DNA from 4 places in the Neorhizobium puerariae genome. Region 2 is predicted to be linked to each of the others. Evidence: predicted binding sites of a transcription regulator. Region 2 holds the regulator's gene; each other region holds the start of a gene.

Region 1 (4,286 bases), on a different contig from region 2:
TCGATCGAGCGCCGCTATGGCGTTCCCGCCGGCCCCCTGCTCGCCATTTGGGGCATGGAAACCGGCTTCGGGGGCTTCATGGGCAACCAGCATACGCTGTCGGCCGTTGCAACCCTAGCCTATGACTGCCGTCGTTCCGCCTATTTCACGGAGCAGCTTAACGCAGCTCTCCAGCTCGTCGCCCGCGGTGACCTGAGCACGTCCGCCCGGGGCGCAGCCCACGGCGAAATCGGCCAGACCCAGTTCCTGCCCCTGAACGTGGTACGCTACGGTGCCGATGGCGACGGCGATGGCCATATCGACATGGTCCGCTCGCGCGCCGATGCGCTCGCCTCGACCGCCAACTTCCTGCGTGGCCATGGGTGGAGGGCCGGCGCAGGTTACCAGCCAGGAGAACCCAACTTCGCCGCCATCCAGGGCTGGAACGCCGCCTCCGTCTATCAGCGGGCGATTGCCTATATCGGCGCCGAGATCGACGGCGTGCAGACCAGCTCCCGCTGAACGTTCAGGCCGACGCCTGCTCGGCGTCCGGCAATGGTCCGTCCAGATTCGGGCGGACGAAATCGCCCTTGGCGTCCATGATCCAGAGCTCCCCGGTCGAAATATCGAACCAGGTGCCATGGATATGCATGCTGCCCCGCTGCTCCAGAATCTGGACGCAGGGAAAAGTCCTGAGATTGACGATCGAATTGCGGATGGAAACCCGCTCCAACGCCGTCTGACGCTCGGACTGGGTCATGAATTCGTTGCTCTGGATTTGCTCCGCGGCCGGCCGCACGAGGCTCATCCACTTTCCGATGAAATCGCCAGGCGACAGCGGTTCGGCCGCAGGATCGAGCGCCGCCTGGATACCGCCGCAGCGGCCATGCCCCATGACCACGATATTGCGGATCTTCAACACCTGGACCGCATATTCGAGAGCGGCCGACGTCGCATGGAACTGGCTGTCCGGCTCGTAGGGCGGCACCATGTTGGCGACGTTGCGCACCACGAAAAGCTCGCCGGGGCCGCAATCGAAGATGGTCTCCGGCGCAGAGCGGGAATCGCAACAGGCAACGACAAGGGTGTGTGGCTTTTGGCCGGTTTCCGCCAAGACACGATAGCGGTCGCGTTCGTCGCTGTAACGCCCGTTCATGAAGTTGCGGTAACCCGCCAGCAGTCTTTCTGGAAAGTCCGTCATGGCTCAAGGATTACAGTGCCGCCCGGCGAAGATCAACGGTCATTGTGCAATCGCGAACATGGACGACGGATCAACGCTTGATCTGCTGCAGCGGATGCACGAGCCGGCGCATCTGCACCATCGCCATGGGAGCGGAAAGGCTGGACGCGTCCGTTTCGAGCGTTAACTCATCGCCGCCGCGCTTGGCCGTGCGGGCGAGAATCTCGAAAACGCTGGCCGTGGCGAGCTGCAGCGCCTTTTCCTCGTCCATGCCGGCCAGGACGCGTCCAAGGAAAAGCGCGCTCAGGAGATCGCCAAGGCCGTTCGGCGGATTGTCGATCAGCCGGTGTTCGGCAAGCAGCGCGTGCTTGCCCGTGAGATAGAGATTGCCGGTTCCGCCCGCCATCATCGGCACGGCCGAAGTCACCAGGATGCGCGGCGGCCCGAGAGCGATGGCTGCATCCATGATCGCGTTGTTGGTCTCCAGCGGCGCTCCTGACAGCCAGGCCAGTTCGTAACGGTTCGGCGTTGCGATGGTGGCCAGCGGAATAAGCTCGTCGCGGATCGCCTCTGCGGTGGCCTGAGGAATATAGAGCCCGCCGAGATCGCCCATGACCGGATCGCAGACATAGAGGAGATCGGGATTCTTCTCTTTCAATGCCCGGACGAGCCGCGCCACCGAACGCGGTTGGGCCGCATTGCCGAAATAACCGGTCAGCACGGCTTTCACTTCACCAAGCCATGGCGCGCGAATGAGATCGTCTATAGCTTTGTCGAAGTCTGATTCGGGAAAGGTTAGGCGCGTGGAAGGCCCATGTCCGGGATGCCAGGGGAGGACGATGGTCGGCATCGCCCAAACGGGGAAACCAAGGGTTTCCAGCGCGAAGACGGCAGCTCTGTTGCCAACCGAACCCCGCACCACATGGCTGGAGATGACGATGACGGCGTTGCTGGTATCCTGCATGGGGTCTGTTTCCGGCTTCGATGGGTCTGTTGATGGGTTCTTCGCTCAGCTATGTCAACAAGGCTTCACGGAAGAATGGAACGTGTAGGTTCTGCTGCACCGACATGGAAGCGCCATGTTGCGGCAAGATGACAGAAACGAGATGACTCGGTCTTTGAAGGGAAAAGGGGAGAGGGCATGGCCGCCAGACAGAATCCGAAACGGGAAAAGCAAATCGAAAGCGCGCGCAAGATCACTGACGAAAGCAAAGGCCCCCATCTCGATCCATCCATTCTGTTCAGCCGGGCCAGCAGTGACGACCTCGAGAGCTATACGCCCGCGATGCTGGCCTTGTCGGCCAGCCATGCGGCAGAGCGGCTGAACGCCTGGACGCGGGTCCGGGCGGACATCACGGTGGAAACTGTCCCGGGCGTCGCGCCGAACGGCATACCGGTCTCGATATTGACCGTCGTCGACCGGAACATGCCTTTCCTTTTTGACTCCGTCATGGGCGAAGTCACCGCGACGCATCGCGATCTGCTGATGGCGGTTCACCCGATCCTTCTCCTGGAGCCGGGTAAGGAGCCGGTGCTGCGCTCCAACGAGCAGCCCGGGAATCCGGCTCACCATGTGAGCCTCATCCAGATTCACATCGCACCGCTCGGCGAGGAACAGGCGGCCGCCCTTACCGAGCGTATTCGCTACATTCTCGATCAGGTACATCTGTCGATCACCGACTGGGCCTCCATGCTGGAAGTGCTGGAAGGCGCCGCCAAGCAGCTCGACAATTCGACGAGCCGCCGCACAACCGATAGGGATGAAGCGCTCGCTTTCCTGGAATGGCTGCGCGACGACAATTTCACGTTCCTCGGCATGCGCGAATATGTCTATTCGGGCAAGGGCGCGGAAGCAAAGGTCGAGCGCGGCAAGGGGCGAGGCCTGGGCATCCTGTCGGACCCGGACGTCCTCGTCCTGCGCCAGGGCAAGGATGCGGTGATGACCACCCCGGAAATCCTCGAATTCCTCGACGGACCGGATTTCCTCATCGTCACCAAGGCCAATGTGAAATCGGTCGTGCACCGCCGCGCCTACATGGACTATGTCGGCGTCAAGCGTTTCGACGAGAAAGGCGAGGTCGTCGGCGAATTGCGCATCGTCGGCCTTTTCACGGCAACGGCCTACACGCATTCCGTCCGCGACATTCCCCTGCTGCGCGCCAAGGCGGCCCGGATCGACGAACATTTCGGCTTCGATCCCGACAGCCATTCCGGCCGCATGCTGGAAAACACCCTGGAATCCTATCCCCGCGACGACCTTTTTCAGATCGATCCGGACCTGCTTGCAAGGTTCTGCGAGCAGATCATGGAGCTCAGCGAGCGGCCCCGGGTCCGGGTCCTGCCGCGTATCGACCACTTCGACCGCTTCGTGTCCGTCATCGTCTATGTTCCGCGCGAGGATTACAATTCGCTCGTCCGCGAAAAGGTGAGCGACTACCTTGCCGGCATCTATGACGGCCACGTCTCGGCCTATTACCCGGCTTTTCCCGAAGGGGGCGTTGCACGCGTTCATATCATCATTGGCCGGCGCAGCGGCAAGACGCCGCGGGTCGCTCAGGCGAAACTCGAAGAGGCTATCCGGCTCATCGCCACGCCCTGGGAGGAACGCTTTGCCGCATTCGCGAAGGAAGGCCCGCGCCTTTCCGTTACGCAGGCCTTCCAGGAGACCTTCTCGGCTGAAGAAACCTTTGCAGACCTGCCCGACATTGCCGCTTGCGCAGCCGATGAGACCATTCGCATCGCCTTCTACCGCCGCCCGACGGATGCCGCGAATATCGTATCGCTGAAAATTTTCCACAGGGATCGGCACCTGTCGCTCTCCCGCCGCGTGCCGCTGCTTGAAAACCTCGGCTTCCATGTCGTGAGCGAGCAGACGTTCGAAATCCATGTCGGCCCGGAAAGCAGGCTCGTCGTGCTGCACGACATGGAATTGCAGCTCGACGATGCAAGGGAAATCGACCTGTCCCGCGAGGGGCCGCTACTGGAAGAGGCCTTCCTGACCGCCTTCAACGGCCTGATCGACAACGACGGTTTCAACCGGCTCGTCCTGCTCGCCGGATTGTCCGCCCGTGAAATCACCGTGCTGCGAGCCTATGCCCGCTACCTGCGCCAGACCGGCATCGTCTAT
Region 2 (4,286 bases):
ATCGGCCGTCCGCGCTGCCTGGTTTCACTTTTCGAGGATTAGAAAATGGCATCGACTCATATTCTGTCGGCCTATGACGAAGAACTGAAATACCTGATCCGCCGCATTTCCGAAATGGGCGGCCTTGCGGAGCAGATGTGCTCGGACGCCGTGCGGGCGCTGGTCAATTCCGACTCCGCTCTCGCCCAGAAGGTCATCTCCGACGACGTGATCCTGGATCATGCGGAGCGCGAGATCCAGGACAAGGCGATCGTCACGATCGCCCGCCGCCAGCCGGTGGCGTCCGACCTTCGCGAGATCGTCGGCACGCTGCGCATCGCATCCGACCTGGAGCGCGTCGGCGATCTTGGCAAGAACACCGCCAAGCGCGTCATCGCGGTTCAGGGCACCGGCGTTCCGCGCAAGCTCGCCCGCGGTATCGAGCACCTCTCCGACCTGGCGCTCGTGCAGCTCAAGGAAGTGCTGGACGTCTATGCCAGCCGTTCGGCCGAGAAGGCCGAGGCGATCCGCATCCGCGACGAGGAAATCGACGCGATGTATACGTCGCTGTTCCGCGAACTCCTCACCTACATGATGGAAGACCCGCGCAACATCACCACCTGCACGCACCTCCTGTTCTGCGCCAAGAACATCGAGCGTATCGGCGACCATGCCACCAACATCGCCGAGACGATCTACTACATGACGACGGGCGCCCAGCCGGAAGGCGAGCGTCCGAAGGACGATACGTCGAATACGCTCGGCGCGATCACCGAATGACGGAATGCTGACGGAGCAGGCCAGAATGCTGCCAAAAATCGCGGTCGTGGAGGATGAGGAAGCACTGAGCGTGCTTCTTCGCTACAATCTCGAAGCCGAAGGTTACGATGTGGAGACAATCCTGCGGGGGGATGAGGCCGAGATCCGGCTTCAGGAGCGCACGCCGGACCTGTTGATCCTCGACTGGATGCTGCCCGGCGTTTCCGGCATCGAGCTCTGCCGGCGGTTGCGCATGCGCCCGGAAACGGAACGCCTGCCGATCATCATGCTGACGGCCCGGGGCGAGGAGAGCGAACGTGTTCGCGGCCTTGCCACGGGTGCCGACGACTATGTCGTGAAGCCTTTCTCGACGCCGGAACTGATGGCCCGCGTCAAGGCGATGCTGCGTCGAGCCCGGCCGGAAGTATTGTCCAGCGTCCTGCGTTGCGGCGATATCGAGCTCGATCGTGAGACGCATCGCGTCCATCGCAAGAGCCGCGAGGTCCGCCTCGGCCCGACGGAATTCCGTCTCCTGGAGTTCCTGATGGCCTCGCCCGGCCGTGTCTTCTCGCGTTCGCAGCTTCTCGACGGCGTCTGGGGACACGATATCTATGTCGACGAACGCACTGTCGACGTGCATGTCGGGCGCCTGCGCAAGGCGCTCAACTTCTCCAACATGCAGGATGTCATCCGCACCGTTCGCGGCGCGGGATATTCGATGGAAGCCTGACTGACTTCGTCGGCGGCCGGCCGCGCCCAGGTGGCGCGTCTGGCGCGGAGTATTTCTTCTGGCGTTTGAATGGCTCCCGGCCCTAGAGCGCCATGCGTCCGAAAGGACGCACCAAGGACGCTCTACCCTATTGAATCGACGCATCGTGCTTTCCGAAAATCGATTCCGATTTTCGGGCCGATGCCGTAGGCTGCTTTCAGGGCAACCTCGGAGCGTAGCCATGAACGTACTGATCATCGACGGCCATCCCGATGAGGGGCGGCTTCTCGGGGCTCTTCTGGACCACTACGAAAAAACGCTGGCAGGCGCTGTCTCGGTGACGCGTCTTGCCGTGCGCGATCTGTCGTTCGACCCGGTCCTCCACCGCGGTTATGCCGGCGATCAGCCCTGGGAGCCCGATCTCGAAAGGGTGGCGGAAGCGCTCGACGCCTGCGATCATCTGGTGTTCGGTTTCCCGCTCTGGTGGGGAGCCGAACCGGCGGCCGTGAAGGGGCTGCTGGACAGGCTTCTGTTGCCGGGCTTCACGTTCAGATATCATCGCGAGGATCTTCTGTGGGATCGCCTGCTCACCGGGCGCTCCGCCGATGTCATCATCACCATGGACACCCCGCCCTGGTATCTGCGCTGGGTCTATGGCGATCCCGTCACGCGGCGCCTGAAATACCAGGTCCTGGGCTTTTGCGGCATTCGTCCGCTTCGCTTCTTCAAGCTCGGCGCCACACGCCGCGGCGGCGCGGCGCGCAAGCTCGACCACTGGATGCGGGAGATCGGGCGGGCTGCAGCCTCGGCCGGCGGCCTGAAGCGGGACTCCAGGCGGAACATCCTTCCAGGCCGCGAGCGCTTTGCGGAAGCGATCCGGGAACGCCAGTCCTGATCTATTCGGTAGTCAGTGCGCCTGCGCTTCCTGTTGCCATTCCGGCAGCGGGAAAAGCCGGTCGTAGGCCCAGTTGAAGACGAAGGCGTAGACCACATAGAAAAGCGCGAAGGACAGGTCCATCGCAAGGGCGTGCAGGATGCCGATGCCGAGATACCAGGCGATCAGCGGCAGGAGAATGATCAGCAGGCCCAGTTCGAACAGAACCGCGTGCGCCACGCGGACGGCAGGGCTTTTCCGGGTGTTGCCTGTCATCCGCTGCATGACGTGGTCGAAGCCGAGATTGTAGACATAGTTCCAGCCGGTCGCGAGCGTGGCTGACCCCAGGCCGACCACGCCGATATCGGCGGCAGGCATGCCGAAGGCGAAAGAGCCGAGCGGTGTGACGATGGCAAGGCCGATCAGTTCGAAGCTGATGGCGTGGCGGATACGGTCGCGTGTCGTACGCATGATGACTCCCCAAGAGCCGGCGAGCTCTTCGTCTGTTCCGGGTCGTCCCGGAGTTTCTGCCCGGATTGGGGGAGGTCGTCCTCGCGGATATGGAGATAGCTATTCGGGCGCGGACAGGCAAGGTCAAACCGGCATGGCAGCCATGTCCAACAAAAAAGCGGGCCGGAGCCCGCTTTCGATCCTGTTCTGTCGGCAGCCCGGATCAGACCCGTACGGTCGTCCTGCGGCGGTCGTGCACCGGCTGGTAGGCAAGCCGGGCATGGTAGCTGCAATAGGGGGAGGAATCCGGAGATTCGCAGCCGCAGAAATGGAAATCGTCCTTGAGCGGATCGCCCACGGGCCACTTGCAGGTGCGTTCGGTGAGTTCGGTCAGCGCCAGGCGACGGGAAATCGGCACCACCACGTTGGCGGCGGGTACGTATTCCATCTCCTCGAAATGCTCGATTTCGACCTCTTCCTTCATCACGGTCGCGCCAACGGCGCGAGCGACGGTCCGGGTGGCAACCCGGGACGCGTAGTTCGGAGCCCGGGGCGCGGATGTGGTGCGCTTGGCCGCCGACCGGTTGGTGGCCACCGTGCCGCCGGCCTTCGCCCTGCCGGGCAGGCTGAGGCGATGCACCTTGCCGATAACCGCATTGCGGCTCACACCGCCCAGTTGTGCGGCGATCTGGCTGGCGCTCAGGCCTTCCGACCACAGCCTCTTGAGTTTTTCGACACGCTCGTCTGTCCAGTTCATGCCCGTTCTCCGCCTTTGAACGTTGCAGGCATGCAGAATCCTTCCACCTTTGCCGAGGACATCATTCCTCAGCACCCACTACATCTATGTTTGAGGTGACTAGTTCCGCCGCATGCAGTCTAGTAATTGACGGTTAACCTAGTGTGAGGCTGACTCCGTGGCAAGAGTCGGCGGAATCCGTGAGAATCGATTTCGTGGTTTTCCCCAACTTGCTGTCCGGAAGAGTCATTTTTGTCACAGATGCAGGCGTCTGCCTGTTTCTCGGCTTGTTCATGCAAAATGCCGAGGTTTGTTGACATTCAAGGGCTAAACACCGATAGTGCCCGCGCCGCCCAGTGGGCGGCATTTTTGATTTTTTCGGCCGGTTCGGCCGGCCTTTTTGTCTGCCTAGAGGAGTGATGTCGCCATGGCTGAAGCCGCGCTTTTCGACACCTTTGCCCGGGCCCCGCTGCGCTTCGAACGTGGCGAGGGCGTATGGCTCGTGACGGAAGGCGGCGAGCGATATCTCGACTTCGGCGCCGGCATCGCCGTCAATTCGCTCGGTCACGCCCATCCGCACCTCGTCGAAGCGCTGAAGACGCAGGCCGGGAAGGTCTGGCACACGTCCAATCTTTACGATGTGCCCGGGCAGGAGAGCCTGTCGCGCCGCCTCGCCGACAATTCTTTCGCGGATAAGGTGTTCTTCGCCAATTCCGGCGCCGAGGCGCTGGAATGCGCCATCAAGACCGCGCGCCGTTATCAATACGTGAAGGGTCATC
Region 3 (4,286 bases), on a different contig from region 2:
GTCCTGCTTTTCCTGTTTCCCGTCGGCACCGCCATCGCCATCCATGGGGTCATCCAGATGGTGTCCAATGGTTCGCGCGCCTGGTTCTCCCGCGCCTATATCGATTACAGGATTCTCGGCATCCTCGGCCTGGGTCTCTTGATATCCAGCATCGTGCTGCTGATCGTCGACTATCAGCCGGATATCATCGTCGTGTCGATTGCGATCGGATTGATGCCCATCCTCGTCTGGCTGCCGGTTTCCAAGCTGCAGCTCGACGCCTCCAGGCCGCATCACGCACTCGTCTGCGGATTGATTGCCGGGGCGTTGACCGTGGGCGTCGGCGTTTCGGGGCCGACCATCGATATCTTCTTCATCCGCACCCAGATGGACCGGCGCAAGGTGATCGCCACCAAGGCGGCGGTGCAGGTTGCGTCGCATGCGACGAAGGTGGCGTTCTACTGGAATGCCGCCTCGGCCTTGCCGCCTGCCGACTGGATCTCGATCCTGCTCGCCGCTCCCATCGCAATTCTCGGCGCACGGGCCGGCAACGGCATTCTGCAGAAGATGACGGATGCCAATTTCCGGGCCTGGACGCGCTGGATCGTCACCGGCGTCGGCGCCGTCTATTTCACGCAAGGTGTGTTGAGACTGATCTGATCCGGCTGCCGGTTGCGGGAGGTCCGGCGCGCAGGCAACCGTATCGGGCAAAGCCGATCAAATATCCGGTCCTCACCCCTTCGTGACTTTCTCTTGAGGGGGCGGGATGGTTACTTTCCGCCATCCCGAAGGTTGGCCGATGTCGATCCCCCTTGATCGGCGCGAGCAATCGTGAATAACAGATATCCTGATAAAAAGGTCAGCCATCCATGCCGTTCCGCTTCCGCTCCGTAGTCGTTCTTGCGGGCCTGCTTTATGCGGGCGCGGTGCTGGCGGGGGAAGTAAGGACACCGAAAGGCGTCGTCGAGCTCTTCACATCGCAAGGCTGCGCATCCTGCCCGCCGGCGGATACGACATTGCGCGATCTCGTGGCCCAGGGCGATGTGGTGGCCCTCTCCTATCATGTCGACTACTGGAATTATCTCGGCTGGGTTGACACGCTGAGCTCGAAGGAGAATACCGAGCGGCAATACGGCTATGCCAAGTCGCTTGGCCGCAGCGGCGTCTATACGCCCCAGGCCGTCATCAATGGCCGGGATCACGTCAAGGGCAGGGACCTGAGCGCGATAAACGACAAGGTCAAGGAGCTTGGCGACATCGGCAAGGGACTCATCGTGCCGGTGACCGCCGCCATGCGGGATGACGAGATCGAGATCGAGATCGGCGAGGGCAAAGGGCAGGCCGACGTGGTCGTGGCCTATTTCACCAAACGGCAGCAGGTGGAGATCACCAAGGGCGAGAACAGCGGCAAGACCATGGACTACTGGCATGCCGTCTATGACGTCCAGTCGGTCGGCACATGGAACGGCCAAAGCATGAAGCTGACCTTGCCCGGCAAGCTGATGGGCAAGTCGAAGAAGGACGGCTGTGCCATTCTGCTGCAGTCCTCCGGACCGGGCGGAGAGCCCGCGGCGATTCTCGGAGCCACGATCCTTATGGCCGGACGCAAGAAATACTGACCGTAACGGTCCGATTCTCCATCTTTTCCGGAAGTTGTCGGCGGCCCGGCCCAGGAACATTGGGGGGCTGGGGGTAAGGGTCAATGCCACCGGACCGGGCCATATGGCGCTAAGAAACGCGCCAACCAACATGCTCAATTTCGCTTCGAAATCGGGCACTGTTTTGTCCGAAATGGGGCAAGAATAAAAACTCACGGCAGCTATCCACAGCAATGGGAATGCCGGTTGCTCTTTCGAGCGCATTCCATTTAGCCTTGAAACGCTTCAAGCTCTCGGGCACACTGTCACATCTCCGACATTTGACGATTTGGGAGCCTTGATGACCGATCAGCCGGAATTGCCGGGAGGAGAAAGATCCCGGGAGACAACCGTCGTCGTCAACCTCAATGAATATAGGCAGAGCCTCGATCCCATTCCGGTGACGTTCCACCGGCGCGAGCTCGATGCGATCCTGAAAATCTACGGTCGCATGGTCGGTGAGGGGGAGTGGAAAGACTACGCGATCGACCACCTCAAGGACCGGGCGGTCTTTTCCATCTTCAAACGATCGGGGGAGATGCCCCTTTTCCGGATCGAAAAGAATCCCAGGCTGGCGAACAAGCAAGGCGCCTATTCGGTGCTCAACACGCACGGCATGATCCTGAAGCGCGGCCACGAGCTGCCGCAGGTCCTCAAAGTCTTCGACAAGGTGCTGAAGTTGATCGACTGATGCGGGACGCGGCTATTCGCTGAACAGCAGACCGGGATAGGCGGCAAGATCCGGGTTCGTCGTCTTGCCTTCGCCGAGCGCGATCTGCATCAGGACCGTGTCCAGCCATTTGTCGTGCTTGAAGCCCGTGCCTTTCAGCGTGCCGGCAAGCTCGAAGCCGAGGCCGCGATGCAGCGCCACGGAGGCAGGGCTCGCGCCGCCGATGACGGCCAGCATCTGCCGGAAGCCGAGTGCTTCGCTGCGGACAAGCAATTCCTTGAGGAGCGCCTTGCCGACGCCTTTGCCCCGCGCCTCGGGCGCGAGGTAGATCGAATCCTCCACGAGCCAGCGATAGGCGGGCCGGGTGCGGAAGGCGGACGCATAGGCATAACCGAGAAGCGTTCCGTCCTCGCCTTCCGCGGCAATGTAGGGATACCCCCTGGCCCTGATCCCTTCGAAGCGGCTCGTCATCTCAGCCTGATCGGGCGGGGTGATTTCATAGCTCGCCGTACCGTTGAGCACACTGTCGCGGTAGATTTCGGTGATGGCGGGAAGATCGGCGGAGGCGGCGTCGCGGAGGCTGAAGGTCATGGCGGAGGAGTTCTTGAGCGGGATGATCGAGCCTATGCCGCGGCAGCGAAGGGAGCAACAAAAAAGGCGGCCGGAAGGCCGCCTTCTTCGTATTCGTGTCCCGCATGCCTAGTTGTTGCGATTGCCAAGGAACTGCAGCAGGAACGTGAAGAGGTTGACGAAGTCGAGGTAGAGCGTCAGCGCGCCCATGATGGCCTTGCGGCCCATGACCGCGACTTCATCGCCGTCATAGTACATTTCCTTGATCTTCTGCGTGTCGTAGGCGGTCAGGCCCGCGAAGATCAGCACGCCGATCACGGAGATGGCAAAGCCCATCGCGGAGGACTGCAGGAAGATGTTGACGAGCGACGCGATGATCAGGCCGAAGAGGCCCATGATCAGGAACGAGCCGAAGCCGGACAGGTTCCTCTTGGTCGTGTAGCCGTAGAGCGACAGCGCGCCGAACGAGGCGGCGGTGACGAAGAAGGTCTGCACGATGCTCTGGCCGGTGAAGACCAGGAAGATCGAGGACAGCGACAGGCCCATCAGCGCGGCATAGACCCAGAAAGTCGTCTGGGCGGCGGCGACGCTCATCGAATTGATGCGGAAGCTCAGGAAGAAGACCATCGCCAGCGGGGCCAGCATGACAACCCATTTGAGCGGGCTGGTGTAGAGCAACTGGCCGAAAGCCGTAAGCTGGCCGTCGGCAACCGCCATCTGCCATGTCAGGAAGGCCGCTACGCCGGTGATCGCAAGCCCGAGCGCCATCAGGTTGTAAACCTTCAGCATATAGGCGCGGAGGCCCTCGTCGATCATCGCACCCGACTGGACGCGAGATTGCGCCATTCGGTTCTGGTAGTTGTTGAAGTCAGCCATTGTTTCCTCTTTAAGCTCCGGAATTACTCACGGTGTCGGGCCCCCTTCTATCAGACCCGGGCGCCGCTGCGGAGCTCCAGCAAGCCTATCCGCAAATATGATGCGATATCGCCTGACATACAAGGGGTTTAGCCGCCGAAAACGCAAGCCCGGGCGGCAATTCGGCAACCTGTGGGATATTCGGAGGGGAATTCGAACCCTCATGGCCGGCGAATATGCAACCCAAGGGTTCTCTCACAATTCGCGGAGCACGGGCGCGGCCTTTTGACCGAGGATGCGCCAGGTGCCTGCAAGACCTATCCCCACGGTGAGGACCAGGGAGACGACGAGGGTCAGGAGCGCGACGTCGGGCAGGAAGGTCGAGGGCATCTTCATGATCCGGCTGACCACGAACCAGGCCGAAAGGCCGCCGGCGATGAGCGCGAAAACGGCGGTCGCGGCGCCGAGGATCATATATTCGTAGCTGAAGGCGCGCATCAGCATGTTGCGCGTGCCGCCGAGGGTCTTGAGGATGACCGCGTCATGGGTGCGTGCGCGGTTGCCGGCCGCGAGCG
Region 4 (4,286 bases), on a different contig from region 2:
TCTTCTGGCGAAGGCGGTAGACGTGGGTTTCCAGCGTGTGGGTGGTGACGCCGGAATTGTAGCCCCAGACTTCCTCCAGCAATACATCGCGCGTGACGACCTTCTGGCCGGCGCGGTAGAGATAGCGGATGATCGCCGCTTCCTTCTCCGTGAGCCGGATCTTCTTGCCGTCCTCGGTGGTGAGCAGCTTCTGGCTCGGCTTGAAGAGATAGGGGCCGACGGTGAAGGTGGCGTCCTCGCTCTGCTCGTACTGGCGAAGCTGGGCGCGGATGCGGGCGAGCAGCACGGCGAAGCGGAACGGCTTCGTGACATAGTCGTTGGCGCCGGCTTCCAGCCCGAGGATCGTGTCGGAATCGGTATCGTGGCCGGTCAGCATGATGATCGGCGCCTTGAAGCCGTTCTTGCGAAGCAGTTTCACCGCTTCGCGGCCATCCATGTCCGGCAGGCCGACATCCATGATCAGGAGGTCGATCTGGGTATTCTTGGCGGTTTGCAGCGCCTTGGCGGCATTGGCCTCCTGCAGGATCGAAAATTCGTCGTAAAACGACAGTTGCTCGACCAGAGTCTCGCGCAGGTCGTCGTCGTCGTCCACAAGGAGTATCGTACGCGCTGCCATCCTGAAGCCTTTCTCTTGCTGCCCGCGTTGATGGCCTGCAATTCTGCAGCCAAACGCGATCAGGGCCTTCGTCCTCAATCCCTACAGCATCGGCTCGAGAATCGAAATCGATTTTCGGAAGTACGATGCCTAGATTCAATAAGTTAGAGCATCCGTTGCGCATCCATAGGGCCGCTCGGCGCTCCAATGTGCTATGAATTCAAACGAAATCATATTCAAAGCAAAAACTTGTGAGAAAAATGCAGCGTTTTCACGGCTCGCGCCACCATCCCAATGCGATCACCGTCAGGACTGCGCCGCGCGACCGCAGGCAGGGCATCGTTTCATTCGGCGGCATCACTGTCCGCGCGGCGCTCGGCCGTTCCGGTACGAGCGCCTTCAAGAGGGAAGGAGACGGCGCCACGCCCGTCGCGGCCATGCCCGTTCTCTACGGCTTCGTGCGCGGCGAGCGGGTCCGCCTGCCGCCGACGGCGCTGCCGATCCGTCGCATTCGCAAGGACATGCTCTGGTGCGACCAGCCGGAACATCCAGCCTACAATCGCCTCGTCAGGGCGCCGTTCCGGCCAAGCCACGAGGAGATGATGCGGGCCGACGGGCTCTATGACATCTGCATCGTGCTTGATTGGAACATCCGTTCACGCCGCCGGCATGGAGGTTCGGCAATCTTTTTCCATCTCATCAAGCCGGGCTACCAGCCGACGGCCGGCTGCATCGCGGTGAGCCTGCGCGACATGCTCCAGCTCATCCGTTTCCTGCGGGCGGGGATGGTGTTCAAAATCCGTTGAAGGCTGCCATGGGCAGCCGTGGCGGTCTCCGGATGTCGCAAAACCGTAATACAGCATCTCTAGGTTTAGAACGGCTCTAAAAGAAGAGAAAATTAGGCCAGTTTACAACCTTGGAGATAGTCCCGATGACCGAACATCTTTCCCAGAAGATATTCCCCACGACCCAACTCGAAGACGCCGATGGCGACGGACATAACTCCAGCGTCAACCCGACGATGGGTGAGATCATCAGCAAGCGCTTCTCGCGCCGCAATTTTCTTCAGGGATCGCTGGCTGTTTCGGCGATTGCCGCAACCGTCGGCCCCGTGGCGCTGATGAGCGCGGAGGAAGCCCGTGCCGCAGGCGGTTCCGCCTTCTCCTTCCCGGAAGTCGAGGCGGGGGTCGATGCCAATCACCATGTGGCCGAAGGCTATGATGCGGATATCCTGCTGCGCTGGGGCGATGCGATCTTCGCGGACTCGCCGGCCTTCGATCCGAAGAACCAGACCGCCGCAGCCCAGGTCCGCCAGTTCGGCTACAACAACGACTATGTCGGCTTCATTCCGCTGGAAGGCTCCTCCGAACACGGCCTGCTCGTCGTCAACCACGAATACACCAACCCTCACCTGATGTTCCCCGGCCTCGTCACCATCGCCGAAGGCAAGGTCAAGCAGGGCGCGCTCAGCAAGGATCAGGTCGACGTGGAGATGGCCGCGCATGGCGGCACGATCGTCGAAATCCGCAAGGTCGGCGGCAAATGGCAGGTCGTTCCCGATGGGCGCTACAACCGCCGCATCACCTCCACGACCGAGATGCAGCTTTCCGGACCGGTTGCAGGGCATGATCGCGTGAAGACCTCCGCCGACGCGGCAGGCACCCGCGTCATCGGCACCCTCAACAACTGTGCCGGCGGGGTGACCCCCTGGGGCACCTACATCATGGCCGAAGAGAACTTCCACGGTTACTTCTCGGGCAAGCTGCCGGAGGGGCACAAGGAAGCCGCCAACTACAAGCGCTACGGCGTTCCGGAAGGCGGTTACGAGTGGGCGAATTTCTACGACCGCTATGATCTCGCCAAGGAGCCGAACGAGCCGAACCGCTTCGGCTGGATCGTCGAGGTGGATGTCATGGACCCAACGTCCACGCCGAAGAAACGTACGGCCCTCGGCCGCACCAAGCACGAAGGTGCCGAGTCTATCGTGGCCCGGAACGGCAAGGTGGTCTTCTATCTCGGCGATGACGAGCGCTTCGACTACGTCTACAAGTTCGTGACCGACGGCACCTACAATGCCAACGATCGCGCCGCGAACCTGAACCTGCTCGACGCCGGTACGCTTTATGTCGCCAAGTTCGGCGAAGACGGCACGATGCAGTGGCTGCCGCTGATCCATGGCCAGGGGCCGCTGACGGCGGAAAACGGCTTTGCCAGCCAAGCGGACGTGTTGATCGAGACCCGGCGCGCGGGCGACCTGCTCGGGGCGACGAAGATGGACCGCCCGGAAGACGTGCAGCCGAACGGCATCAACGGCAAGGTCTATGTCATGCTCACTAACAACTCCCGCCGCAAGGCGGATCAGGTGGACGCCGCCAACCCGCGCGCGGAAAATGCTTTCGGCCACATCATCGAGATTGCCGAAGACGGCGGCGACTTCACAGCCACGAGCGGCAAGTGGGAAGTGCTGCTGAAATGCGGCGATCCGTCGGTTGCCGCCGTCGGCGCCTCTTTCTCGACCGAGACGACCAAGAACGGCTGGTTCGGCATGCCGGACAACTGTGCCGTCGATTCGGCGGGCCGCCTTTGGGTCTCGACGGACGGCAACAGCAACAAGGCCACCGGCCGCACCGACGGGCTCTGGGCCGTCGATACGGAGGGCGCGGCCCGCGCGACGTCGAAGCTGTTCTTCCGCGTGCCGGTCGGCGCGGAAATGTGCGGCCCGCTGTTCACGCCCGACGATGAAACGGCCTTCGTCGCCGTCCAGCATCCGGGTGATGGCGGCGAAGACTGGTCGGGCCATGGCCGCCCGTCCTACTACGAGGATCTTTCCACCCGCTGGCCGGATTTCAAGGACGACATACCGGTCCGCCCCGCGGTCGTGGCGATCACCAAGATCGGCGGCGGCAAGATCGCGGTCTGACGCGCAATCCCTGAAAACAGGAGGCCCCGCTGCAATCGGCGGGGCCTTTCATCCACTTGGAAGCTGTCGCGCGTCGTCTTCCTTCACTCAAGGGAACGCGGGGTGACGAACCGTTCCAACCGGCCCGATCCCTCGCCGACCCCCTGCCAGTCTGCGGTGTCGAAATCGATCACGACAAGCCCTGCGGTCGGGTATTTTTCGGCTATCTTCTGCCGGGTATCGGCGTTTCCCGTATCGGAGAGCAGAAGCGCAAGTTCCTGAAGGCCGGGATTGTGCCCGATGATCAGCAGATTGCGGCAAGCGGCTTCGACCTCGGCCAGAACGTCGAGGATTTGCGCCCCGGACGCCTCGTAGAGGCCGGCGTGATCGCGCACGTCCACTCGTCCGGGCAGCTTGTCCCGGACCAGCGCCCATGTCTCCTGCGTGCGCCGTGCGGGGGAGACCAGCCCGAGATCGGGGACAAGCCGTTCGCGAGCCATATAGTCGCCCATCAGCGGAGCGGCCTTCCGGCCTCGCGGGGCAAGGGGGCGCTCCTCGTCCGCCACGCCCTCCGGCCATGCGGATTTGGCATGCCGCAGGAGAATCAGCCGGCGGCCTGCCCTGTCTTTCTTCTTCGGTTTGGCGGACATGGCGGATACTTTCTCCAGAAGCGATGCAGCATGCTGCGATCCGGGCGGATCGTCGCCGGACAACCGCGAGACCAGTCATTCTGCAACAAAAATGCCGCCCGCGGAACGGACGGCATCGGGGAATATCCGGCGGAAGCGGGTT

Evidence for each region. The regulator PhoB, encoded in region 2, activates phosphate uptake and scavenging genes when phosphate is short. The targets are predictions, from matches to a motif close to TGTCATNNANCTGTCAT.
Region 1: ACFFP0_RS31435 (NAD-glutamate dehydrogenase) is a predicted target of PhoB. The motif match lies at 2,176-2,192, and genes of this name have one in related genera.
Region 3: ACFFP0_RS13150 (DUF2794 domain-containing protein) is a predicted target of PhoB. The motif match lies at 1,881-1,897, and genes of this name have one in related genera.
Region 4: ACFFP0_RS13005 (PhoX family protein) is a predicted target of PhoB. The motif match lies at 1,435-1,451, and genes of this name have one in related genera.

Annotation. Positions count from the first base shown of each region.
Region 1 covers NZ_JBHMAA010000077.1:93,731-98,016, reverse strand. The annotation lists gene ACFFP0_RS31450 (lytic murein transglycosylase) at 1-501, shown strand, start outside; gene ACFFP0_RS31445 (carbonic anhydrase) at 506-1,180, opposite strand; gene pdxY (pyridoxal kinase PdxY) at 1,251-2,123, opposite strand; gene ACFFP0_RS31435 (NAD-glutamate dehydrogenase) at 2,301-4,286, shown strand, end outside.
Region 2 covers NZ_JBHMAA010000015.1:199,167-203,452, forward strand. The annotation lists gene pstB (phosphate ABC transporter ATP-binding protein PstB) at 1-1, shown strand, start outside; gene phoU (phosphate signaling complex protein PhoU) at 46-759, shown strand; gene phoB (phosphate regulon transcriptional regulator PhoB) at 785-1,468, shown strand; gene ACFFP0_RS14240 (NAD(P)H-dependent oxidoreductase) at 1,689-2,342, shown strand; gene ACFFP0_RS14245 (PACE efflux transporter) at 2,355-2,792, opposite strand; gene ACFFP0_RS14250 (GcrA family cell cycle regulator) at 2,995-3,528, opposite strand; gene ACFFP0_RS14255 (aspartate aminotransferase family protein) at 3,935-4,286, shown strand, end outside.
Region 3 covers NZ_JBHMAA010000014.1:271,955-276,240, forward strand. The annotation lists gene ACFFP0_RS13140 (TSUP family transporter) at 1-639, shown strand, start outside; gene ACFFP0_RS13145 (DUF1223 domain-containing protein) at 849-1,598, shown strand; gene ACFFP0_RS13150 (DUF2794 domain-containing protein) at 1,918-2,307, shown strand; gene ACFFP0_RS13155 (GNAT family N-acetyltransferase) at 2,320-2,877, opposite strand; gene ACFFP0_RS13160 (Bax inhibitor-1/YccA family protein) at 2,986-3,732, opposite strand; gene ACFFP0_RS13165 (ABC transporter permease) at 3,967-4,286, opposite strand, start outside.
Region 4 covers NZ_JBHMAA010000014.1:244,224-248,509, forward strand. The annotation lists gene ACFFP0_RS12995 (response regulator transcription factor) at 1-616, opposite strand, end outside; gene ACFFP0_RS13000 (L,D-transpeptidase family protein) at 847-1,401, shown strand; gene ACFFP0_RS13005 (PhoX family protein) at 1,527-3,515, shown strand; gene ACFFP0_RS13010 (SixA phosphatase family protein) at 3,599-4,144, opposite strand; gene leuC (3-isopropylmalate dehydratase large subunit) at 4,285-4,286, opposite strand, start outside.